One region of the Allobosea sp. BIWAKO-01 genome, then DNA from elsewhere that is predicted to be linked to it. Evidence: predicted binding sites of a transcription regulator. Region 1 holds the regulator's gene; each other region holds the start of a gene.

Region 1 (7,896 bases):
GCTGGATCAGCCGGTCGGCAAGGGTCGACTTGCCGTGGTCGATATGGGCCACAATCGAGAAATTGCGGATGTTGTCGAAACTGCGCGTGCTCATGGGCGCGCAATAGCAGTGAAGCCGCACGGGGCCAAGGGTTTGTGGCAGGTGCCTTGCTTCTGCGCAGCATGATGGCGCTTGACATTCTACTATATTAGATTTTCTCTACTAAAATGGATCACCCTCTCGAGAGAGACATCGACAAACGCCTCGCGACACGCCTGAAGTCGGCCCGCCAACGGCGAGATCTGACGCTCGACGTGCTTGCCGAGCGCACCGGCGTCAGCCGCGCGATGATTTCGCGAATCGAACGGGGCGAATCGAGCCCGACGGCAGCCTTGCTCGACCGATTGACCGCCGGACTCGGCGTGACCTTGTCGTCCCTGTTCCATGAGGAGCGCCATGCCGGCCCGGTCGCGCGCCTGGTCGATCAGCCGGTCTGGCTCGACCCTGGCACGGGCTATGTGCGGCGCAATGTCTCGTCGCCGGGCATCGGCTCGCCGGTCGAGATCGTCGACGTGACGCTGCCACCCGGAGCACGCGTCCTGCTCGACGGACCGCGCATGCTGCACCGCCTCGACCAGCAGGTCTGGCTGCTCGCCGGAGAGATCGAGCTCAGCTTTGGCGGCGCCAGCCATCGACTGCGGAGCGGCGACTGCATCCACATGCTGCTCGACGGGCCGATCACCTATCACAATCCCGGCCCGGAGCCGGCCCGCTACGCCGTCGTGCTGATGACGGCAGACGGCTTATCCCAGGAAAGACCACGATGACGACGCAGCTCGTTGATATGGCCTCTATCACGCGTCTCGATGCCGCTGGTGCGCGCAACGCCATCCCTGCGCTCACGGGCATCATTCGGGATTCCGTCGCGAACGGCGCCTCTGTCGGCTTCATGGCGGAGAATACCGAGGCCGATTTCAAGGCCTATTGGACAGGTGTCGCAGCCGGCGTCGAAACCGGGCAGATCCTGCTTCTGGTCGCACGGCAGGGCAACGAGATCGTCGGCACCGCGCAGGTCCACCCGGCCGGCAAGCCGAACCAGCCGCACCGAGCCGATATTGCCAAGGTCCTGGTGCATTCCTCAGCGCGCCGGCAGGGTATCGGCGAAGCACTGATGCTGGCGGCGGAGGCCGAGGCGTTGGCGGCCGGACGGACGCTGCTCTGCCTCGACACGGACGAGGCTGGCCCGGCGCGGCGGCTTTATAACCGGCTGGGCTGGACCGAGATCGGCACCATCCCGCGCTATGCGCTGATGCCCGATGGCAGCGATTGCGGCTCGACCTTCTTCTTCAAGTCACTCGCCTAATCCACCGGATTGGGGCTGACCGGCAGACCGGGCTCGGCCGGCTTGTCGGAGAGTGAGGAAATGACGCGGCGCATGCCAGCGAGCAGCTGCTCCGCCTCCTCCTCCGGGAAGCCGGCCAGCGCCCGCCGGTTGACCTGCCGTGCCTCCGCAAGCGCAGCCTGCTCCAATTCCCGGGCCCGCCCTGTCAGATGAATGATACGGGCGCGGGCATCGGCAGGGTCGGGCCTGCGCTCGATGAAACCGTCGCGCTCCATGCGCGCAAGCGTGCTGGCCATCGTCGCCTGCTCGACATCGAGCCGTTCAACCAAGTGCTTCTGCGTGACGCCGTCTTCACGCCAGAGTTCGAGCAGGACCATGAACTGCGCCGGCGCAAGCCCGAGCGGCCGGATGGATTCAGCCAGGGCCTTGGCGAAAAGCCGCGCCATGTGGTTGGCGAGATAGCCGGCCGAATGAGTCTTGAAGGTCGTCACGATCGCATCCCCCTGCCGGGTCGAGATATCAATTGAACAGCATGCTATGCAATGATATATAGCATGCTGTTCAAAATCGGGAGGTGACGATGCCCCAAGGGACCGACCTCATTCCGCAATCCGCGATCGCCCGAAGCATGGGACCGATCACATTGGCACTGGCGGCGCTGTTCACTGGCGCAGCGATCTACATCCTCGCCGCCGAGCAGCCGGCGCGGCTGTCGCTCGACGACGGGGCGCTTCTGCGGCAATGGCAAGCGGCCATCGGCCCGGCGACGCGGATGCAGGCGACGCTGGTCGTGATCACGACGCTCTGCGCCGGTCTGTCCTGGCGCTCCGCCCGTAACCCCGCCTGGCTGATCGGCATGTTCGCGATCTTGGCCAATCTGCCGTTCACGCTACTGGTCATCGCACCGATCAACACGGAACTGCAGGCCATGGCCGCGGCGCAAGCCAGCGCCGCGAGCCGCCATCTCATTCAGCGTTGGGGCGAGCTTCACGCCATCCGCGCCGGGCTCGGGCTATTCGCCGTCTTCTGCTTCGGCTGGGCACAGTCGCGGCGTCCGTGAAGACCTGAGCCTTACTCCGCCTTGCGATAGTATGGCTCGACCGGCCCCTTGAGCGTGATCGTCATCGGCCTGCCGAAGCGGTCCTTGGCGGCGCCGGCCGCCACCTTGATCCAGCCCTCGCTGACGCAATACTCCTCGACATTGGTCTTCTCGGTGCCCTTGAAGCGGATTCCGATATCCTTCGCCAGCACCTCGGCGTCGTAAAAGGGGCTGTCCGGGTTGACGGAGAGACGGTCGGGGAGCGTGTCGGTCATGTCTTTGGCCTTGTGGTCTGGAGCGCACCTGGGTCGCTTTGGCGGCAGAGGTAACGCCAGAATGCGTCGATGCCAAATCGGGATGCTTGAGCGGCCTCCTGGCCACTGCGAAATTCGGGGCCGGCGACGTCATGGAGCGCGGGATGGCGGTCCACCTGACCGATCGGAGGAGCAGTTTCGGTCCGAGGCAACTCGAAGCGAGCGAGCTTCACGCCAGCGAGCAGGTCATGACCCGCGGGCTGGAATCGTTCAGCGGCCGCCGGCCTTCTCGATCAACGCCGCGACGGCCCGCTGTCCGCGCTGGCGGGCATGGGCGAGCGGTGAAAGGCCATCCTTGTCGGCAAGACTGGGATCGGCGCCGGCATCGAGCACAAGCTTTGCAACCTCCTGATGCCGCGGCCCGCCATCGCCCAGGATGACGATCTCGAGCAGGCAGGTCCAACCGAGATCGTTGACGTGGTCCAGGTCGATGCCGCTGCTCAGGAGCAGCTTGACCGTCTCGACATGAGCGCGCTCGCAGGCCGGGATCAGGGCGTTGCCGCCATAGCGGTTGCGGATCGTCAGGTCGGGCTTCAGCGGGATCATCGCAGCGACGATCTCGGCGCGACCAGCGGCACCGGCGAGCAACCAGGGTGTGTCGCGATCGGCGGCCTGCGCATTGATGTTGGCGCCCGCCGCAAGCAGTGCCTTCGCGATCGCGACATGATTGCCAGCCACGGCGAGCAACAACGGCGAGCGCCCCTGCGCATCGCGAGCCTCGAGATCGGCCCCGGCCGCGATCAGCCGGGAGACCTCAGCAGTCCTGCCGGCGGCGGCCGCATCGAGGAGGCTCGCCTGTCCGTTCTGCCCCATCGCCGCCATCGCAAAAACTCCCAGCACCAGAATCAGTCCCGCTCGTAAGACGTGCTTCACCGCGCACCATCCAGAAGCCGCCCCACGACCTTGGCAGTGTAGTCCACCATCGGCACGATACGGGCATAGTTCAGCCGTGTCGGGCCGATGATGCCGACGACGCCGACGATACGCTGCTCGGCATCATGGAAAGGGGCGGCGATCATCGAGGAGCCGGACATCGAGAACAGCTTGTTTTCGGAGCCGATGAAAATGCGCACGCCGTCGCCGGCCTCGGCGCGGGACAGCAAGTCGATCACGTCGGTCTGCGTCTCGAGGTCCCCGAAGAGCAGCCGGATACGCTCGAGATCCTCCTGGGCCTTGAGATCCTCCAGCAGATTGGCCTGGCCACGCACGATCAGATGGCGATCGCTGCTCGGACCGGATGAGGTGGCGATGCCGCTTTCGACAAGTTTCGCCGTCAACGCATCGAGTTCGCGCTCCATCGTGGCGCGATCATCCGCGATCTCGCGGCGGAGTTCGCTCAAAGTCTTGCCGAGGACACGGGCGTTGAGAAAATTCGCGGCCTCCGTCAGGGCCGAGGCGGGCAAGCCCGGCGGCAGCGCAAGCAGGCGGTTTTCGACCGCGCCGTCCTCCGCCACGAGCACGACAAGCGCACGCGCCGGCTCCAGCCGAACAAACTCGATATGTTTGAGCCGCGAATTGGCCTTGGTGGTCACGACAACACCGGCCCCTCGCGACAGGCCCGACAGCAGTGCAGACGCCTCGGTCAGCGCGCCGTCCAGCGTCCGGGTCGAGGCCGCCGCCCGCATCTGCGCCTCGATGCGGGCGCGCTCGTCGGAGGTCAGGTTGCCGACTTCCATCATGGCGTCAACGAAGAAACGCAATCCGCGCTCCGTCGGCAACCGCCCGGCCGAGGTATGCGGCGCGTAGATCAGTCCGGCCATTTCGAGGTCGGTCATCACATTGCGTACAGTTGCCGGCGACAGGGCCACCGGCAGCAGCCGCGCGATGTTGCGCGAGCCGACGGGCTCGCCGGTCGCGAGATAGCCATCGACGATCTGCCGGAAAATCTCACGGGAGCGTTGGTCGGTCTCAACCAGCCCGCCAGGGCTGTCCTGCCGCGTGGGCGCGCTCATGGCGAGGCGAGTATCAGCTTGCACATAGGCTATTGTCCCTTCGGCGCGGCGGCGGATCAAGAGGCAAGCGCTGGCTGCTTGCCTTGCCGCGCCCGGCCCAAACGCCTACAAGCCGCCGAACTCACGAAATCGGGATGTGAACATGCGACCCTCCAAACGCGCGGCCGACGAGATGCGCAAGGTCACGCTGGAACGCGGCGTGGTGCGCTATGCGGAAGGTTCCTGCATGGTCAGCTTCGGCGAGACCAAGGTGCTCTGCGCCGCGACGGTCGAGGAAAAGGGCCCACCTTGGCTGCGCGGCACCGGCAAGGGCTGGGTCACGGCCGAGTACTCGATGCTGCCGCGTGCCACCCATGAACGGACACGCCGCGAGGTCACCTCCGGCAAGCCATCCGGCCGCACGCAGGAAATCCAGCGCCTGGTCGGCCGCTCGCTTCGCGCGGTCGTGGACCTGACCGCCATCGGCGAGCGCCAGATCGTGGTCGATTGCGACGTCCTCCAGGCTGATGGCGGCACGCGCACGGCTTCGATCACCGGCGCCTGGGTCGCGCTGCACGACGCGCTGAAATGGATGGAGGGGCGCGGCATGCTCAAGGCATCGAACCCGCTCAAGGATCATGTCGCCGCGATTTCCTGCGGCATCGTCGCCGGCAACCCGGTCATCGATCTCGACTATGTCGAGGATTCCGGCGCGCAGACCGACGCGAACTTCGTCATCACCGGAACAGGCGGCCTGGTCGAAGTGCAAGGCACTGCCGAAGGCGCTCCCTTCTCGGAGGATGAGCTGATGGCCCTGCTCCGGCTCGCCAAAGGCGGCGTCAGCAAGCTGGTCGCGTTGCAGAAGGCGGCGGTGGCCTGACCATGAGCGGACATCGGCTTCTCCAAGGCAAGGTCGTGATTGCGACCCATAATCAGGGCAAGCTGCGCGAAATGCGCGAGCTGATGGCGCCCTATGGCGTCGATCTGGTCTCAGCCGGTGAACTCGGCCTGCCCGAGCCCGAGGAGAATGGCCACATGTTCTCGGAGAATGCCGCGATCAAGGCGGTGGCCTCTGCGCAAGCAAGCGGCCTGCCGGCGATTGCCGATGATTCCGGCCTGTGCATCGATGCGCTCGACGGAGCCCCTGGCCTGTTCTCCGCCAACTGGGCCGGGCCGGGCAAGAACTTTGCCCCGGCGCTCGCCCGCGTGCAGGCCGAGCTCGCCAAGCGCGGCGCAACGACCTCCGACAAGCGTCGGGGCCATTTCGTCTCCGCGCTGGTCATCGCCTGGCCGGACGGACACCAGGAGCTGTTCGAAGGCCGCGTCTATGGCGAGATCATCCATGAGCCGCGGGGCCCTTCAGGCTTCGGCTATGATCCGATTTTCAAGCCGGACGGCCGCGCCAAGACCTTTGGCGAAATGTCTTCCGATGAAAAGCACGGCGTGCCGGATGATGGTTCGGAGGCGTTGTCGCATCGCGCCCGCGCCTTCCAGCTTCTCGCCGCAGCCTGCCTGAGGCTGCCCCAGTGAACGCGCCGGCCGCCATCGCCGAGCGACAGGCGGTCCCGCCGCATCCGACCGCGGATGCCGGTTTCGCGGTCTATGTGCATTGGCCATTCTGCCTGGCCAAATGCCCCTATTGCGACTTCAACTCGCACGTGCGGCACACGCCGCCCGACCAGCAGCGCTTCATCGAAGCCTTCAGGCGCGAAATCGCGCACCGCGCCCAGCTGGCGCCCGGACGCACCGTCTCCTCGATCTTCTTCGGCGGCGGCACGCCCTCGCTGATGGAGGGCCGCACGGTCGGCGCAATCCTCGACGCGATCGGCGGCGCCTGGGCGGTCGACCCGAATTGCGAAGTCTCGCTCGAGGCAAACCCGACCAGCGTCGAGGCTGGACGCTTCCGGGACTTCCGCGCCGCCGGCGTCAACCGCGTCTCGCTCGGCGTGCAGGCGTTGAACGACGCCGACCTCAAGGCGCTCGGCCGGATGCACTCGACCCAGGAAGCGCTCGATGCGGTCGCGATCGCGCGGCGCTATTTCGAGCGCTACTCCTTCGACCTGATCTATGCCCGCTCCGTCGAGCAGAATCCCGCGCTCTGGCGCGAGGAACTCGAACTCGCCATCAGCCATGCTGCCGAGCATCTCTCGCTCTACCAGCTCACCATCGAGCCCGACACCGCCTTCGCAGCCCTGTACAAGGCCGGCAAGTTGAAGGTGCCGGACTATGAAGTCGGCGCCGCACTCTACGAGACGACGCAGGAGATCACGGCAAAGCACCGCCTGCCGGTCTACGAGATCTCGAACCATGCCAGGCCGGGCGCCGAATGCCGGCATAATCTCGTTTACTGGCGCTATGGCGAATATGCCGGCATTGGCCCCGGTGCGCATGGAAGGCTGGTCACGGCGGACGGCCGGATGGCGCAATCGACCGAGAAGCGACCGGAAGTCTGGCTCGAGCGCGTCGAGACCGAAGGGCATGCGCTGGTTGAGAACGAGTGCCTGAACGCCGAGGCGCAAGGCGACGAATATCTGCTGATGGGCCTGCGACTGGTCGAGGGCATCGATCCGGTCACGTTCAGGGCGCTTTCCGGGCGTGAACTGAAGTCTTCCCGCGTCGACAGCCTGATGAAGGAGGGGCTGCTGACACGCAAGCCCGGCGGCAAGCTCGCCGCGACACCGGTTGGGGCGCTTGTCCTTGACGCGTTGGTGGCGGATCTGGCGGCCTAGACCTGCCGCCGCCCATGCCCGGCCTTGCGCCGGGCATCATTTTATTTCTGAGAACCGATGAGCGGCGGGTCGCAGCGCCCGGAAACCGCGAGCGGGGCCCTGTTACGTCCTCGGCCCAAGATCTCGCGGCGCGGCATTCACCGTCACGATCTGGCCATTGCGCAGTTCGAGAACCGCAAGCCCGCGCTCGATCTGCCCATCCGGACGGAAACGGAAGACGCCGTCCGCGCCGGCGAAGCCCTGCGGGTTGGTCAGAACCGATTCGGAGAAACGCTGGCTTCCCTGCGTCCGCGCCAGTGCCGCCGCCAGCGAGACCGCATCATAGGCCAGTGTCGCGGTGCGGGTGGGCGCACTGTTGAAGCGCTGCTGATAGCGGCCTGCAAAGGCGTTGAAACCAGCTGTGTCGGGCGATGCGAACCAGCCTCCCTGGATCGCCGGGACGCGCGCGACGCTGGCATCGTTCCAGACGCCGGTGCCGAGAGGTTTCACCTTGGCCGGATCGAACCCGGCTTGCTGAAGTGCTAATCCAAGCGCCGGCATGGTGTCGGCGGCGGCCGGGAC
Region 2 (7,896 bases), 810 kb from region 1:
GGCATGATCGCAAGCCTTCCGCCGCTTCGCGCCGCGCGCGACGATGATTCAGAACCGCTCGCCGCCCTGATCGCCGCGAGCTTCGCCGAATATCCCGACTGCCATTTCGACTGGTCGGAGTTTCCAGAGTTGCGGAGGCCGGCGAGCTATTTCGCGGCCAAGGGTGGCCGACTCTGGATCGCAGATGCGCCTGCTGGCGGGATCGCCGGGTCGCTCGGCATCTTTCCAGTTCCCGAACAGAATGCCGCCGAGCTTGCGAAGGTCTACGTTTCTCCCGCCTGGCGCGGGGCCGGCCTTGCGCAGGTCCTCTTTGCAGAGGCGCTGCGCTTCGCGGAAGCCGGCGACCATGCAGAGATGATCCTGTGGTCCGACGCGCGCTTTGCGCGCGGCCATCGCTTCTACGAGAAGCTCGGCTTCGTCCGCTGGCCGGGGCAGCGCTATCTCGGCGATATCTCCTTCAGCTGGGAGTATCATTTCCGCAAGCGTCTCACCGGCCAACCGGCATGACCGCCGGCACAGCGCTCCGAGCCGTCTTCGGCATCGCCCTGCTCACCGCAATGGACGCGGTGATCAAGGCGCAGATGCAGCACCATCCCTTCATCGTCGCCCTGTTCATGCGCTTTGCCGCAGGCGGCCTTTGCGCACTCGTCGTGCTTGCGGTGGTGCGCCCGGCGTTCCCGACCCGCAGCAGCCTGATCGGCAACATCGTGCGCGTGCCGCTCGTGGTGCTCACCGCCGGCAGCTTTTTCTATTCCATCTCGGTGCTCCCTCTGGCAGAGGCGCTCACCCTGTCCTTCCTTGCACCGGTCTTCGTCGCCCTGCTCGGCGGATTTCTGCTCAAGGAACGGCTCGACGGGCGCATTCTCCAGGCCCTCGGCTTCGGCCTGCTCGGCATGCTCGTCATGGTCTGGCCCAGGCTGCACGGCGGCGTCACCGGAGCGGAGCTCGGCGTCGCCGCAGCCCTGTTCTCGGCAGTGTCCTATGCCTTCAATCTGATCCTGCTGCGACGGATCGCCGTGAAGGAACATCCGGCCGTCATCGTCGCCTTCCAGAATTGCGGGCCGGCGCTTTGCCTCGCCATTCCCGCCTGGCTCGCCTTCGTACCCATGACCGGCAGAGACCTGCTGGCCTATCTCAGCGCCGGCCTGCTCGGCGTCGCCGGCCATCTCATGCTGACCTCCGCCTTTGCCCGCGCAGCAGCGTCGCGGCTCGCGCCAATCGAATACACGGCGCTTGTCTGGGCGAGCCTGCTCGGGTTTGCCTTCTTCGGCGAAGTTCCGCTCTGGACCACCTATGCGGGCGCCGTCTTGATCGTCGCCGGCGCCGTGGCGGTCAGCAGACGCTGAAGTCTCGGCCCGAAGGCCGGATTTCGGCTTTCGGGAAGGCCAGTGTCGGGCCGGATCCGATACGACATCCGGTCGGACGATCGAGCGGCTGCCGCAAAAGCGCCCGATTGATTGCGACTTCTGCTGCCGTCCGAACAGCACGCGGAGGGGCCCACCGGTGAGTGCGTTCTTCATCGCGGCAGCGCTGTGATCCATGAGATCCTCCCGACATCCGCGTCACGGATCGCAAGCCCGTGGCGCCATCGGCTCGCTCGGTCTGCATGTCGGTCTTTTGGGGGCTTTGATCTGGCTACCCAGTATCGAGCCGTTGAAACCGGTGCCGGAAGACAGCATCGAGGTCGAGTTGGTCACGCCGCAACAGGTCGAAGCCGTGGCCGAACCAAGGCAGAAGGAGCCCGTTCCCGAGGCTCCGAAGCCTGCACCGGCAGAGATCACTGCCGCAGCGCCGCAATCTCCTCCGCAGCCCCGCCCCAATCCCGCTCCTGTCGCCGCGGCGCCCGTCATGATCCGGGCAAGACGAACGCTTTCCGGCAAGGTTCTGGCCGAACCGCGCAGCCGGCAGGCGCGGGAAGCCCTGACCCAGTTGGAGCCCTCAGAGCGCATCGAGCAATTATGCAACCTCGAAGCAATGAGCCAGATCCAGGCATGGAAAGCCGAGTTCCAGCCAGACAGGGTTGTCGCCTACGCCATGGCGGACATCAGATTCTCGGCAGGAATGCTGCAGGCCGACGGCGCCGCCTTCCGCAGCAAGCAGCGATGGTACAGGCTCAAATTCAGATGCGAGACCACGCCCGATCGCACCAAGGTCGCCGGTTTCGAGTTCCTGGTTGGCGATGCGGTTCCCCGCAGCGAATGGGCTGCGCACAATCTCCCCACGATGCACTGAAGCAGGCGCCGCCGTTGCGTTTGCCGTGGTCCTTCAGCCTTCCGGGCGGCCGCAATAAGCCTCGATCCGGTATCCGTCCGGGTCGACCGCAAAGGCCGTGTAGTAGTTCGGCCCGTAATCCGCCCGCAGCCCCGGCGCGCCATTGTCCGTGCCGCCCGCGCTGATCGCAGCGGCATGAAAGGCGTCGACGCTCGCCCGGCTGGGGGCCGCGAAGCAGAAGTGGAGGTTCGAACCCGGATCCGGCGGGACCGGGGCCTTGGCTGCTCCGATCCAGAAGGCGACCGCATCTCCGCCATAGCCTAGCGAGCTGTCGTCCTGGCTCAGGCAGCGATAGCCGAGCGCTCCAAGCGATGCATCGTAGAAGCGCTTGGTGCGGGCGATCTCGCGAACGCCAATCGAAACATGGTCGAACATGGAGGTCCTCCTATGGGGTGGTTTCAGGCAGTGAGGCGCCGGGCGCGGAAATCGGCCTGGAGGCGCCAGGTCTTTCCATCATCGGATGAAAGGTCTCCGAGCCAGCGGAACGCGTTCGGTGTGATCTCGGTAAAGCGCCAGCGGATCGCGGTGCCGTCCTCCAGTTTGCCGTGCTGGACGATATCTGGCCCCTCTGCCCGACCGAGCTGACGCGTGTAATACTGCTTGAGCGGGTCGCTCCAGAGGATATGCCAGGAGTCGAGCGCGGGGTCGTAGACCCTCAGCGTCGTGCCGTGGAAGAAGCCGGGCAGGACCCAGACATCCTGGATCGCACGTCCTCCCAGAACCCAGCCGAAACAGATCTCACCCTTGCCTTCATGCCGAGTGCCATCATCGGCATGCATCACGGCATCCATCGCCCATGCCCCGATGAGCCAGCTGTAGAGACCCATCTGCTCGACCCGATCGGGCGCGGGCCCGTCGGCATGGAGGACCTCCTTCAAAGTGGTGATGGCCACTGCCATGTTCAGGCTCCAGTGCTGTGCAGAATGCCGCGAGTTAAGTCGCTCTCACTGCCTGGCGCTTGGGAAAAATTGCTGAATCGAGATGACAGCGACGTCGCAACTTCTGGCATCCGGCCCGGGCTGGCGTGTGCGTGACATCGTCTGCACGGCGGGCCCGTCCGATCCTGCCTTCGAGGAACGGCATGAGCATTGCTGCATCGCCGTCGTCACGGCGGGCAGCTTTCAGTATCGCTCTTCGCTCGGAACCGCCCTGCTCGCGCCGGGCGCAATCCTGCTCGGCAACCGAGGCACGTGCTTCGAATGCGGTCATGAACACGCGATTGGCGATCGCTGCCTCGCCTTCCAGTTCGAGCCCGAACACCTGGAAGACATCGTAGCCGGCGTGCCGGCAGCCAAGCGGTTCGAATTTGCGCGGGCCTGCCTGCCACCGTCGCTGGCATCGTCCCGGCTCGCGGCAGTAGCGGAGGCTGCGCGCTGCGATGCAAACCAGCTCGAGGAGATCGCGGTTCGGCTTGCTGGGGCTGTCGCAGCCCTGCAGAATGGCGAGCCCCCGGCGGCAGTCGCCCCCAGCGCCCAGGACGCGCGCCGGGTCACCAGAGCATTGCGGCTGATAGAAGCTCAAAGCGAGCAGCCGTTGACGCTCGCCGGTCTCGCCCGCGAGGCGGCGATGAGCCGCTATCATTTTCTGCGAACCTTCCGGACGCTCATCGGCATGACGCCGCATCAGTTCCTGTTGCGGACACGGATGCACCGCGCCGCGACGATGCTTAGCCGGTCCAACCTGACAATCGCGAACATCGCCTTCGATGCAGGCTTCGGCGATCTCTCGACCTTCAACCGCCGCTTCCTCCAGGTGATGGGATCGTGTCCCAGCGCGTACCGTGCCCGGCCCTAGATCGCCGTGCGTCCGTTCGGACGCAGGACCGGCGATCTATCTCTTTGTTTGATCATCGGATTTTTTCGAAAACCGGATTCCACTTTTCGGTCCGATGCCCTAGCGCCAGCGGTAATAGGTCAGCGCGAGCCCGATGCAGTGTTCAAGCGGCCCGACAGGGATGTCTTCATCCTGGTGGAAGACGAGGGCGCGGCTGCCTTCGAAGCGAAAGGTGTCGGGGTAGTGGCGCGCGAAGGTCTCGACCAGTGTCGTCTGGCAATGGACATACATCGCGTAGTGACTGCTCAATCCCTTCAGCGCAGCGACCCTTACGGTCGTCCCCACACGCTGTTTCACAGGGAGATAGGCAGGCTCGCCCCATTTCAGGGTTTCGACGAGTCCGCCGAGCCCGGTCGCCCGGGCGCCTGTGTCGAGGATAAGCTGTCGCAGCCGGAGCAGCGGCGCCCTCAGCGGCTCAGCGAATGACTGAAAAGCTGCGTCGACCGCGAGATCCTGAAACGCCGCGAATTGCATGGACAACTCAGCCCCGGGGCATCGGCGCGTATCCTAGTCACGAACCGCTTGACGACGCCACTTCAGCGGCCTGCCGCAACGCCGACCGGAAAGATCATGCAGGTTTCGGTGCCATGCGCGAGCAGCTTGCCGCGCTCGTCTGTGAGCCTGCCTTCGGTCGTCGCGACCGTACCCCCGCGATGGATCAACTTGCCTTCGCACCGTACGATACCGCTTCCCGGCATCACCGGACGGACATAGTTGATCTTCATCTCGAGCGTCGTGTAGCCCTCGCCTGCCTTCAGCGTCGCGTGAGCGGCGCAGGCCATGGCTGAATCGAGGATCGTCGCGGTCCAGCCGCCATGGATCGTGCCAAGTGGATTGAAGTAGCGCGCCGACGGCTTGCCGACGAATACCACCCGCCCCTCCTCCACCTCCGCGAGATCGAAATCCATGGCATCGGCGAAGGGCGCGCCGGGATGTCGCCCCTCCATCATGCCACGCAGGAAGGACACACCGTCCTCGGCCAGCAAGACCTCGCGCGAGACGACGCCGATCTTTCGCGACATGGACAGCCCTCAATTAACGTGCAGATACACGTTACTGAGACGCCGCGGATCGTCAAGGTCTGCTTCCACCCGAGACAGCGTTCAGGTCGCGCCGCGGGCAACCCGCCGCAAAGCCCGCAGGCCATCGCGGGTCTCGTTCCATCTTTCCCGGCCGAGCCCGCCCTCGATCCGCTCCTGCGCCGCCTGCCAGTAAGGGATCGCGGCCTCGATCGCCGCGCGGCCCTTGTCGGTCACGGCATAGACCAGGGCCCTGCCCTTGCACTCCAGCGGTTCGATCAGCGCCTCCGCGGCGAGCAATTGCAGGTTGCGGGTGAGCGAGGTGCGTTCCAGCGCAAAACGCTCGGCCAGTTCGGTCACGGATCGGAAGGCGCCGGTGCTGAGCGCCGAGAGCAGGACGAACTGGGTGATCTTCAGCCCGCTCGGCCGCATCGCCTCGTCATAGGCGCGCGTGACGGCGCGTGCAGTCATTCGAACGTGCAAGGCGACGCAGGAGCGGGCGATGTCGTCAAGCCGGGGATCGGGCACGGGCTCGGTCATTCCAACAGGATAGCGCGTCGCTTGGGGTTGCGCAGCATCCCTCTTGCCACGCCCTGTCTTGCGACGCCGCAATTTCGATTCACTTTCCGCCGAGAAGCTTCCTTGACTCATCCCGGGGGCGAGCCTATCTCCGCCGCATCCGTTAGCACTCGGCACCCGAGACTGCTAACAGATGCCGGCCGTGTTCCCACGCAGGCCGCGCGTTCCGTTTCTACCTTCTTAGAGGAAGACAGAACCATGAAGTTCCGTCCGCTGCATGACCGCGTCGTGGTCCGTCGCCTTGATGGCGAAGAGAAGACCAAGGGTGGCATCATCATCCCCGAAACCGCCAAGGAAAAGCCCCAAGAGGGTGAAGTCGTCGCCGTCGGCCCTGGCGCCCGCGACGAAGCCGGCAAGCTCGTTGCCCTGGACGTGAAGAAGGGCGATCGCGTCCTCTTCGGCAAGTGGTCGGGCACCGAGGTCAAGATCGATGGCCAGGATCTCCTGATCATGAAGGAATCCGACATCATGGGCGTCGTCGGCTGAACGCCGCGCGACCTCCATTCCCCGTTTTCATTAAGGAGTAGCTCGCATGGCTGCTAAAGACGTCAAGTTCTCCACCGACGCGCGCGACCGGATGCTGCGCGGCGTCGAAATCCTCAACAACGCCGTCAAGGTCACGCTTGGTCCCAAGGGCCGCAACGTCGTGATCGACAAGTCGTTCGGCGCTCCCCGCATCACCAAGGACGGCGTCACCGTCGCCAAGGAGATCGAGCTCGCCGACAAGTTCGAGAACATGGGCGCCCAGCTGGTGCGCGAAGTCGCCTCGAAGCAGAACGACGCCGCCGGTGACGGCACCACGACGGCCACCGTGCTCGCCGCCGCGATCATGCGCGAAGGCCTGAAGTCGGTTGCCGCCGGCATGAACCCGATGGACCTGAAGCGCGGCATCGACCTCGCGGTCGAAGCCATCGTCACGGACCTGAAGAAGAACTCGAAGAAGGTCACCTCGAACGCGGAAGTCGCGCAGGTCGGCACCATCTCGGCCAACGGCGACGAGTCGGTCGGCAAGATGATCGCCACCGCGATGCAGAAGGTCGGCAACGAGGGTGTCATCACCGTCGAGGAGGCCAAGACCGCCGAGACCGAGCTCGATGTCGTCGAAGGCATGCAGTTCGATCGTGGCTATCTCTCGCCCTACTTCATCACCAATGCCGAGAAGATGGTTGCCGAGCTCGAGGACCCCTACATCCTCGTTTTCGAGAAGAAGCTGTCGTCGCTCCAGGCGATGCTGCCGATCCTCGAGGCCGTCGTTCAGACCGGCAAGCCGCTGCTGATCATCGCCGAGGACGTGGAAGGTGAGGCTCTCGCCACCCTCGTCGTCAACAAGCTCCGTGGCGGCCTGAAGGTCGCGGCCGTCAAGGCTCCGGGCTTCGGCGATCGCCGCAAGGCCATGCTCGAGGACATCTCGATCCTGACCGCCGGTCAGCTGATCTCGGAAGACCTCGGCATCAAGCTCGAGACCGTGACGCTCAACATGCTCGGCCGCGCCAAGAAGGTGCGTATCGAGAAGGAGAACACCACGATCATCGACGGCGCCGGCAAGAAGAAGGACATCGAGGGCCGCGTTGCGCAGATCAAGGCGCAGATCGAGGAGACCTCGTCTGACTACGATCGCGAGAAGCTCCAGGAGCGTCTGGCCAAGCTCGCTGGCGGCGTCGCGGTGATCCGCGTCGGCGGCGCGACCGAAGTCGAAGTCAAGGAGAAGAAGGACCGTGTCGACGATGCCCTGAACGCGACCCGCGCTGCGGTCGAAGAAGGTATCCTGCCGGGTGGTGGCGTGGCGCTCCTGCGCGCGCTCCAGACCGTCAAGTCGATCAAGACCCAGAACGACGACCAGAAGACCGGCGTCGAGATCGTCCGCAAGGCGATCACCGCTCCGGCCCGCCAGATCGTCGACAACGCTGGCGATGACGGCGCTGTCGTGGTCGGCAAGCTGCTCGAGTCGAAGGACTACGCCTACGGCTACAATGCCCAGACCGGCGAGTACGGCGATCTGGTCAAGGCCGGCATCATCGACCCGACCAAGGTCGTGCGCACGGCGATCCAGGACGCGGCTTCGGTCGCCGGCCTGCTGATCACCACCGAGGCGATGATCGCCGAGCTGCCGAAGAAGGACGCCATGCCGGCCATGCCGGGCGGCGGCGGCATGGGCGGCATGGACTTCTGATCGAAGTCCATCGCTTCTCGCGAA
Region 3 (7,896 bases), on a different contig from region 1:
CGGGCAGGAAGGCCACGAAGGCGTCGCGCCCGGTCCGCGCCAACTCGGCGCGGACTTTCTCGACCCGCGCGAGATAGTCCTCGCGCGGGAACCAGGGGGAGGCAATCGACATCGTCATTCCTTCAACATGGCAGTGTAGGCCTCGGTCACCTTCGCGCCGTTGTCCGCCCACCACTCGATGTCGAGGAACAGCGCGTTCTTCAGCCGCTCCGGCGTGGAAGGAAGGTTCTCGGCCCGTGCAGCGGGAATAGAGGCCCAAGCCTTTTCAGTGGTCGGCCCATAAGCGACGTATTCAGACAGGCGGGCGTTGTTCTCCGGCTTGGCGATGTAGTTCAGAAAGGCGACGGCCTCGGCCTTGTTGGGAGCGCCCTTCGGGATCATGAAGAAACCGACCTGAGGGATCTGCTGCTCCCAGGCCATGGCGATCGGCAGCTTGGACTCGATGCCGGATTGGAAGCGGCCGTTCCAGCCCAGAGCCATGACAACCTCGCCCGATCCAAGCGCCTGGACCGGCTGCGCGCCGCTTGCCCACCAGACTGCGACGTGGGGCTTCAACGCGCGGATCTTGTCGAGCGCACGCTTGAGGCCGGCCTCAGTCGAAAGTGTCTTGTAGACATCCGCCATCGGGACGCCGTCGGCGAGCAACGCCGCCTCGATGACCGTCTCGGGCTTGTCGGGAAGGGTTCGCTTGCCCGGGAACTTTGCCGTGTCCCAGAAGTCTGCGAAACTCTTGGGCTGCGCTGCGCCTGCCGGGAAGGCCTTGGTCGAGAAGCCAATGAGCGTAGAAAAAATCTCCGAAGCGACACCATAGTCATTGCGCGCGCCTTCGATGATGTGATCCGTATTGACCATGTCGGGCGTGATTTTTTCGAACAGCCCCTGGCGGACGCCGCGCATCAGCCCGCCACCGCCGGCAGTGACGATGTCCCAGCTGACGGATTTGGTTTCGACCATTGCCTTGATCTTGGCGGTCTCCGGCCCGGTATCCTCTTCGACCTTGATGCCGCTCTCTTTGGTAAACGGTTGAATCCAAGCCTTGCGGATTGCCTCCTGATAGGCACCGCCCCAGGAAGAAAAGGTCATCTCCTTGGCGCTGGCGAACCCCGGGGCGAACAGCGCCAATGCTGTGGCCGCGACGATGAGCTTTTTCATAACCCTCTCCTCTTTGCCGAAGGGCGGTTTAGGCGGCGGTTGCGCCGCAAAGTGCGGCGAATTTGCTAAGCATGGTCTTGGCCGGCAGGGCCTCGTCGGCGGTTGCCTTCAGATCCTGGATATCGGCACCGTCGCGTTCCATCGTGGCGCGACTCTGCTCGAACCAGAGCTGCGCCTGCGCCTTCGTGATCTCGGGATGGCCCTGGATGCCCCAGACTTTGCGATCCCGAAAACGCCAGATCTGATTGGGGCAGAGGTCGCTGGACGCCAAGATCCGCATGTCTGGGTGGTCGGCGCGCACCTCGTCGTTGTGCCAGACGAACATGTAGACCCGCTCGCCGATCTCATCGGCGATGGCGTCGGTTTTCGCTTCCGGCTTAACGTCGAGCCACTTGTTGCCGACTTCGCAGAACGATCGGCGGAACACCTGATCGCGCCCGCAGAGTGCCGAGGCGAGGATTTGGCTGCCGAAACAGACGCCGAGCATGGGGATGCCGAGGGCATCGGCCTCCCGGATCAGATCGTGCTCGCGATTGATGAATGGAATGTCCTCGTACGCACCGTGGGGACTTCCGGAGAGGAATATGCCGTCATATCCGTCCAAGGTTTCGGGGAAGTCACCGTTGAAAACCCAACGAGCGTCGACGTCGAGGCCCCAGGCCTCAAAGCGTTCGGGCAACTTTGCCACCGACTCCTGCCTTGGGCCATTCTGCAGGAAAAGCATACGTCCGCTCATGACGTCGATCCTTGGTTCTTTCGGTCGCCGCGTGTGCCCGCCGGTGGGTCGTACGCCAGCGTGCCGGCGAGCAGGTCGAGGATTCCCTGGCGCGTATTGTCGAGATGGACCGTCATCGCCCGGGCAGCCGCATCGCCATCGCCTTGTTCCAAGGCTGCGACGATTGCGAGATGCTCATCTTTCCCCGGGGCGAAACGGCGAGGTATGCGAGCCAGTCCGAACATGCGGGTGCGCTCACGGAGGTCCTTGACGAGCCGAGCCATCATCCGGTTGCCACTTGCCTCTGCAATCGACAGATGGACGAGGTCATCGACGGTCCAATGGCGATCGTGAGATACCTCGCGCGGGTCGATCATCCCCTCGATGGCGGCACGCAATTCGACCAGCCGCGATGGCGCCATGTGGCCCGCTGCAAGCCGCGCGGTCTCGCCTTCGATGAGGCGGCGCGTCGCGAGAATCTCCATCACATCCTCGAACGAAACGCTCTGGACGGTGAGTATTCGCTTGTCGCGGCGCAGATAGCCTTCTCCCGCAAGGCGGCCGAGCGCCTCGCGAACCGGTGTTCGTGAGAGCCCGAGCTGTTCGGCAAGCTTGCGGTCCTGGACCACTGTGCCGCCCGGCAGCTCGCCGGCAAATATCATGCGCCTGATCTCGTGCATCGCGCGCACTGCGAGCGATTCATCAGGGAGCGCTTGGCCCGAGGAATGTACGGTCATCTCCATGTGGGATACTTTTGGTATACCAAGCATCCGGGTCAAGCGAGCCGCTGCAAAAATGAGCAGCACCGGCGCCTAACTTTCGATCACTCCCTTAAGTTTGAGGGCAGATCACGAGCATTCAACGGCGCTCACTTCCGACGAGATCGACCTCAGTCGAGAAGTTCCCAGGGCGCTGATCGATTGTGCCACCAATTGCAGACGCTGCTAGTGCCGCCGCATCGGCCCGTTAATCGCGAGAGCGGTGCCACGTCGCCTTGCGGTATTGCCGCCACGCCGCCGTTCGCATGTTTCGGAGCCGGTGGCTCTTGACGAGCATCTCTACCGTTTTCCGATGTCGCCGAGTGCCGCCCGGCTTCTAGATCGAACTCATAGCGGGAGGGCTCCTTGACTCTCGCGGCGGCCGCGCGCCTAGCTCCCGCCATCAGTTGGCACTCATAGATCGAAACTGCTAACGGGTACCCCTTGCGAGCCCGTTGAATGACGCTCGCACCGAAATCCTACCTATAGGAAGACAGAACCATGAAGTTCCGTCCGCTGCATGACCGCGTCGTGGTCCGTCGCCTTGATGGCGAAGAGAAGACCAAGGGTGGCATCATCATCCCCGAAACCGCCAAGGAAAAGCCCCAAGAGGGTGAAGTCGTCGCCGTCGGCCCTGGCGCCCGCGACGAAGCCGGCAAGCTCGTTACCCTGGACGTCAAGAAGGGCGATCGCGTCCTCTTCGGCAAGTGGTCGGGCACCGAGGTCAAGATCGATGGCCAGGATCTCCTGATCATGAAGGAATCCGACATCATGGGCGTCGTCGGCTGAACGCCACGCGACCTCCATTTCCCGTTTTCATTAAGGAGTAGCTCGCATGGCTGCTAAAGACGTCAAGTTCTCCACCGACGCGCGCGACCGGATGCTGCGCGGCGTCGAAATCCTCAACAACGCCGTCAAGGTCACGCTCGGTCCCAAGGGCCGCAACGTCGTGATCGACAAGTCGTTCGGCGCTCCCCGCATCACCAAGGACGGCGTCACCGTCGCCAAGGAGATCGAGCTCGCCGACAAGTTCGAGAACATGGGCGCCCAGATGGTGCGCGAAGTCGCTTCGAAGCAGAACGACCACGCCGGCGACGGCACCACCACGGCCACCGTTCTGGCCGCCGCGATCATGCGCGAAGGCCTGAAGTCGGTTGCCGCCGGCATGAACCCGATGGACCTGAAGCGCGGCATCGACCTCGCGGTCGAAGCCATCGTCACGGACCTGAAGAAGAACTCGAAGAAGGTCACCTCGAACGCGGAAGTCGCGCAGGTCGGCACCATCTCGGCCAACGGCGACGAGTCGGTCGGCAAGATGATCGCCACCGCGATGCAGAAGGTCGGCAACGAGGGTGTCATCACCGTCGAGGAGGCCAAGACCGCCGAGACCGAGCTTGATGTCGTCGAAGGCATGCAGTTCGACCGTGGCTATCTCTCGCCCTACTTCATCACCAATGCCGAGAAGATGGTTGCCGAGCTCGAGGACCCCTACATCCTCGTTTTCGAGAAGAAGCTGTCGTCGCTCCAGGCGATGCTGCCGATCCTCGAGGCCGTCGTTCAGACCGGCAAGCCGCTGCTGATCATCGCCGAGGACGTGGAAGGTGAGGCTCTCGCCACCCTCGTCGTCAACAAGCTCCGTGGCGGCCTGAAGGTCGCGGCCGTCAAGGCTCCGGGCTTCGGCGATCGCCGCAAGGCCATGCTCGAGGACATCTCGATCCTGACCGCCGGTCAGCTGATCTCGGAAGACCTCGGCATCAAGCTCGAGACCGTGACGCTCAACATGCTCGGCCGCGCCAAGAAGGTGCGTATCGAGAAGGAGAACACCACGATCATCGACGGCGCCGGCCAGAAGAAGGACATCGAGGGCCGCGTTGCGCAGATCAAGGCGCAGATCGAGGAGACCTCGTCTGACTACGACCGCGAGAAGCTCCAGGAGCGTCTGGCCAAGCTCGCCGGCGGCGTCGCGGTGATCCGCGTCGGCGGCGCGACCGAGGTCGAGGTCAAGGAGAAGAAGGACCGCGTCGACGATGCCCTGAACGCGACCCGCGCTGCGGTCGAAGAAGGCGTCCTGCCGGGTGGCGGCGTCGCGCTCCTGCGCGCCCTGTCGACCGTCAAGGCGATCAAGACCGCCAATGACGACCAGAAGACCGGCGTCGAGATCGTCCGCAAGGCGATCATGTCCCCTGCCAAGCAGATCGTCGACAACGCCGGCGATGACGGCGCTGTCGTGGTCGGCAAGCTGCTCGAGTCGAAGGACTACGCCTACGGCTACAACGCCCAGACCGGCGAGTACGGCGATCTGGTCAAGATGGGCATCATCGACCCGACCAAGGTCGTGCGCACGGCGATCCAGGACGCGGCTTCGATCGCCGGCCTGCTGATCACCACCGAGGCGATGATCGCCGAGCTGCCGAAGAAGGACGCCATGCCGGCTATGCCGGGCGGCGGCGGCATGGGCGGCATGGACTTCTGATCGTCCAGGCCTCTCTCTACCCCTCCAAGGAAGGCCCGGCGCAAGCCGGGCCTTTTTCGTTTCGACAGCACCGATATTGGCGAGGTTGGCCGAGGCGAACTGGCAGCCGCCCGGTGTCCTACTAATTACCGGCGGAGCCCCGCCACATCGCAGAGCCAGCAGCCCCGACCGCGCCCGGCTCCGCTGCGTCGACCTCGGCCAGCCAGTGCATCGAGATCAGGAAGTCGAGCATCAGCGCGTCATACTCGACCTGGCCGCCCAGGATCTCGCTTCCGCGCCTGTCGCGCGGCTCATCGTCGACTTCCTTCCTATTGCGAGTGGCGCACCACAGCCCGCCGCCCATCGGCGTCTCCTCGATCTTGTCGTTTTTGATCGCGATTTCGATGAGGAGGGGGAGTGTCGACTCCGCTCGCGATGGAACTGTTTCGTTGGACAGGCGCGCGAACACATCGCGTCAGGAAAGGTAGACCTCGCAAGTAAGGGGACCTTGAGGATCGTCATGGCCGTCGGACGCGACAGCATCGTCGCCATGTCGAGCGACTATGCTCATGGGAACCGCTTGGACCAGTTGATTGCCGATACGATCGACCGTGCCCACAGCCTCCTCGAGACCGGCGCCTCGGCAGCCGACGCGCTCGCGTCGTTCTCCGGCGACCGTGCGGTGCGGATCATGTCGATCCACAAGAGCAAAGGCCTCGAATTCGAAACGGTTTTCGTACTTGGCGTCGAGAAGCAGTCCTTTTGGGGTAACCAAGACGAAGAACGTTCGACCGACTTCGTCGGCATTTCGCGAGCCAAGAAGCAATTAGTTCTCACGATCTGCGACCAACGCTCACCGCCCGCAGGAGCGAACAACTGGCGGGTTCACCGGACGCCGCACGGCGAGTTCCTCGGTTACGTCTAGACTCCGGCATCGCTCAAGCTTGGCAGCGTACACGCTTCAATTGCGACTGCGCTTTGCCGTTCAATCGCGTCGTTTTCATCCGTTGATCTAGGTTTGGCTCCCGCTCCACGCCTGCGCTGGGTCCGAGACCAAAATGACCTTGTTGCTAGTTTCGCAACGAAGAGTCATGATGATGGTGGTGCTGGGCGGTGGCCGCCGCCCAGCACCGTCTTCGTCAAAGCATGAAGAAATGGGCCGCGAAACGCATGCTAAATGCGTTTCCGGTCTTTTTCATTCGCAGGTCGAACTTAAACGGCCAGATCATCCACTACCTCCTTTCCGCCGCATCAAGTCCGAACTGTTCGGACGAGTTCTTTGCGCGACAGAATCATTATGCATCCGACTGGGTCGTTTCGTCGAGTATTAGTGCGCCGCAAACCCTGTGGACACGACATCTTGTATGTATCGGTAGGTTTTGGGGATAAACTACATGCTTGCAGCCAACATTTTGAAATGACGAGTGTTTTCGGCCCGCAGAGTAGCGATGAGATCCCATTATTCTTCGCCAGAAAGCATAAGATTCGCGACGCGTACGGTTACCTATGCGTCAGCGCGGCGAAGGCCGAAGTGAATTAAGAGAGCGCCTTTGTTCATTGGGCTAAGGGCTTGAATAGAAGGCGTTAAGTACTGAACGTTCCCAGTCAGCCGCGGATCTGGAAACGCGTGCTTTCGCACGCTGGTAGGTTCGCGAAGGCGAAGAACGTTTACGGCGGAATAGCGGGATAGCCCCAGATCCGAACGTGATCTCGACAACGTTCCGGAAAAGCCACAGCGCGGACCGCCTCAACTGCGTCGATAGCGGCACGTTCCATCGGGACGGCAAGGCGATCCGCATTGCTGACATTGATGCTCCCGAAACGGGAGGCGCTTAGTGTCCCGAGAAAGCGGCTTTGTCGACCCAATAGCAGCTGAGACAGGCCGTAAGCCCAACGTCCGCTTCTCGGCAACCATCCAGTGTCTGCAAATGGCGCATCGCGGCCGGTCCGGCACGGCCACGATCGTTTCAACCCGCGACGCATATGGGATCCGGATCGGCTGGTCTTAGACGTTGGGGCACAGCTCCGGCGAGGGCATCAGGGCAGCGGTCAGTCGCTGAATGCGTGATTGCGAGCAACGGCTCTAATGGCGTCGGTTGTGACTGGCACAGCCAAGTCGAGCACGCCCCGCGGCAAGGCGATGAAGATGTCCTGCGACTTCACCGGCGGGAGGTGGTTTAGGTGGCAGAGCCGACCGGTGGCCAACGCATCGTCAACGAGTTTCAGCGGCATGATGCCAATTCCTGCGCCTGCGGTGACCAATCGCACTATCGCGGACATGCTGTTGCACATGCTGAAGGACGGTGGCTCCAGACCGTACTCCCTGAACCATTCAGCGGTGATCGTTCCGAGATTGGAAGGGGGTGGAGTGATAAAGATCCGCTGCTGAGTGATATCCGACGGTTCGCGTATCGTCTCTGCCGCGGCTGGGGCGCTGACCCAACCGACCGCTTGTCCACCGAGTCTATCATAGCGTAGGTCGGGTAGGATAGGCGGGCTCGAAACCACCGCTACGTCAAGTTCCCCGGCCTCGAGCTTGAGTGTCAACGTATGGCTCAGGTCGACGACGACTGACACGTCGAGATCAGGATGCCGTTCTGCGAGATCGCGTAGCAACTCGGGCAGGCAGACGGCGGCGAATGCGTCCATAACGCCGAGCCGCAGGAGGCCGGTCGCCGATTGGCCCGCCCGCATCTGGTGCTGCATCTCTTGCGCCAGCGTCAGCAGGCGCTCGGCGTTGACAAAGAATGCCTGGCCCTGGGGCGTCATGCGTATCGGCTGGCTGCTCCGGGACAGCAACGAACGGCCGAGCTGTCGTT

Evidence for each region. The regulator HrcA, encoded in region 1, represses chaperone genes, less so after heat shock. The targets are predictions, from matches to a motif close to GTTAGCACTCNCNNNNNGNGAGTGCTAAC.
Region 2: groES (co-chaperone GroES) is a predicted target of HrcA. The motif match lies at 5,805-5,833, and genes of this name have one in related genera.
Region 3: groES (co-chaperone GroES) is a predicted target of HrcA. The motif match lies at 3,032-3,060, and genes of this name have one in related genera.

The regions. Positions count from the first base shown of each region.
Region 1 is NZ_BCQA01000001.1:1,568,006-1,575,901, forward strand. Features, by position in the region: gene lepA (translation elongation factor 4) at 1-94, opposite strand, end outside; gene BIWAKO_RS07170 (helix-turn-helix domain-containing protein) at 208-807, shown strand; gene BIWAKO_RS07175 (GNAT family N-acetyltransferase) at 804-1,343, shown strand; gene BIWAKO_RS07180 (MarR family winged helix-turn-helix transcriptional regulator) at 1,340-1,813, opposite strand; gene BIWAKO_RS07185 (anthrone oxygenase family protein) at 1,903-2,382, shown strand; gene BIWAKO_RS07190 (DUF3297 family protein) at 2,394-2,636, opposite strand; gene BIWAKO_RS07195 (ankyrin repeat domain-containing protein) at 2,886-3,548, opposite strand; gene hrcA (heat-inducible transcriptional repressor HrcA) at 3,545-4,627, opposite strand; gene rph (ribonuclease PH) at 4,770-5,486, shown strand; gene rdgB (RdgB/HAM1 family non-canonical purine NTP pyrophosphatase) at 5,489-6,136, shown strand; gene hemW (radical SAM family heme chaperone HemW) at 6,133-7,335, shown strand; gene BIWAKO_RS07220 (penicillin-binding protein activator) at 7,438-7,896, opposite strand, start outside.
Region 2 is NZ_BCQA01000001.1:757,153-765,048, forward strand. Features, by position in the region: gene BIWAKO_RS03450 (GNAT family N-acetyltransferase) at 4-507, shown strand; gene BIWAKO_RS03455 (DMT family transporter) at 504-1,346, shown strand; gene BIWAKO_RS36560 (DUF930 domain-containing protein) at 1,540-2,232, shown strand; gene BIWAKO_RS03465 (VOC family protein) at 2,266-2,646, opposite strand; gene BIWAKO_RS03470 (hypothetical protein) at 2,670-3,170, opposite strand; gene BIWAKO_RS03475 (helix-turn-helix transcriptional regulator) at 3,253-4,065, shown strand; gene BIWAKO_RS03480 (DUF1801 domain-containing protein) at 4,165-4,578, opposite strand; gene BIWAKO_RS03485 (PaaI family thioesterase) at 4,641-5,126, opposite strand; gene BIWAKO_RS03490 (MarR family winged helix-turn-helix transcriptional regulator) at 5,208-5,594, opposite strand; gene groES (co-chaperone GroES) at 5,901-6,188, shown strand; gene groL (chaperonin GroEL) at 6,235-7,872, shown strand.
Region 3 is NZ_BCQA01000002.1:183,603-191,498, reverse strand. Features, by position in the region: gene BIWAKO_RS32655 (M24 family metallopeptidase) at 1-112, opposite strand, end outside; gene BIWAKO_RS32650 (ABC transporter substrate-binding protein) at 115-1,152, opposite strand; gene BIWAKO_RS32645 (type 1 glutamine amidotransferase) at 1,181-1,888, opposite strand; gene BIWAKO_RS32640 (GntR family transcriptional regulator) at 1,885-2,610, opposite strand; gene groES (co-chaperone GroES) at 3,127-3,414, shown strand; gene groL (chaperonin GroEL) at 3,461-5,098, shown strand; gene BIWAKO_RS36455 (hypothetical protein) at 5,220-5,546, opposite strand; gene BIWAKO_RS36450 (3'-5' exonuclease) at 5,598-6,002, shown strand; gene BIWAKO_RS35735 (hypothetical protein) at 6,136-6,408, shown strand; gene BIWAKO_RS32615 (LysR family transcriptional regulator) at 7,127-7,896, opposite strand, start outside.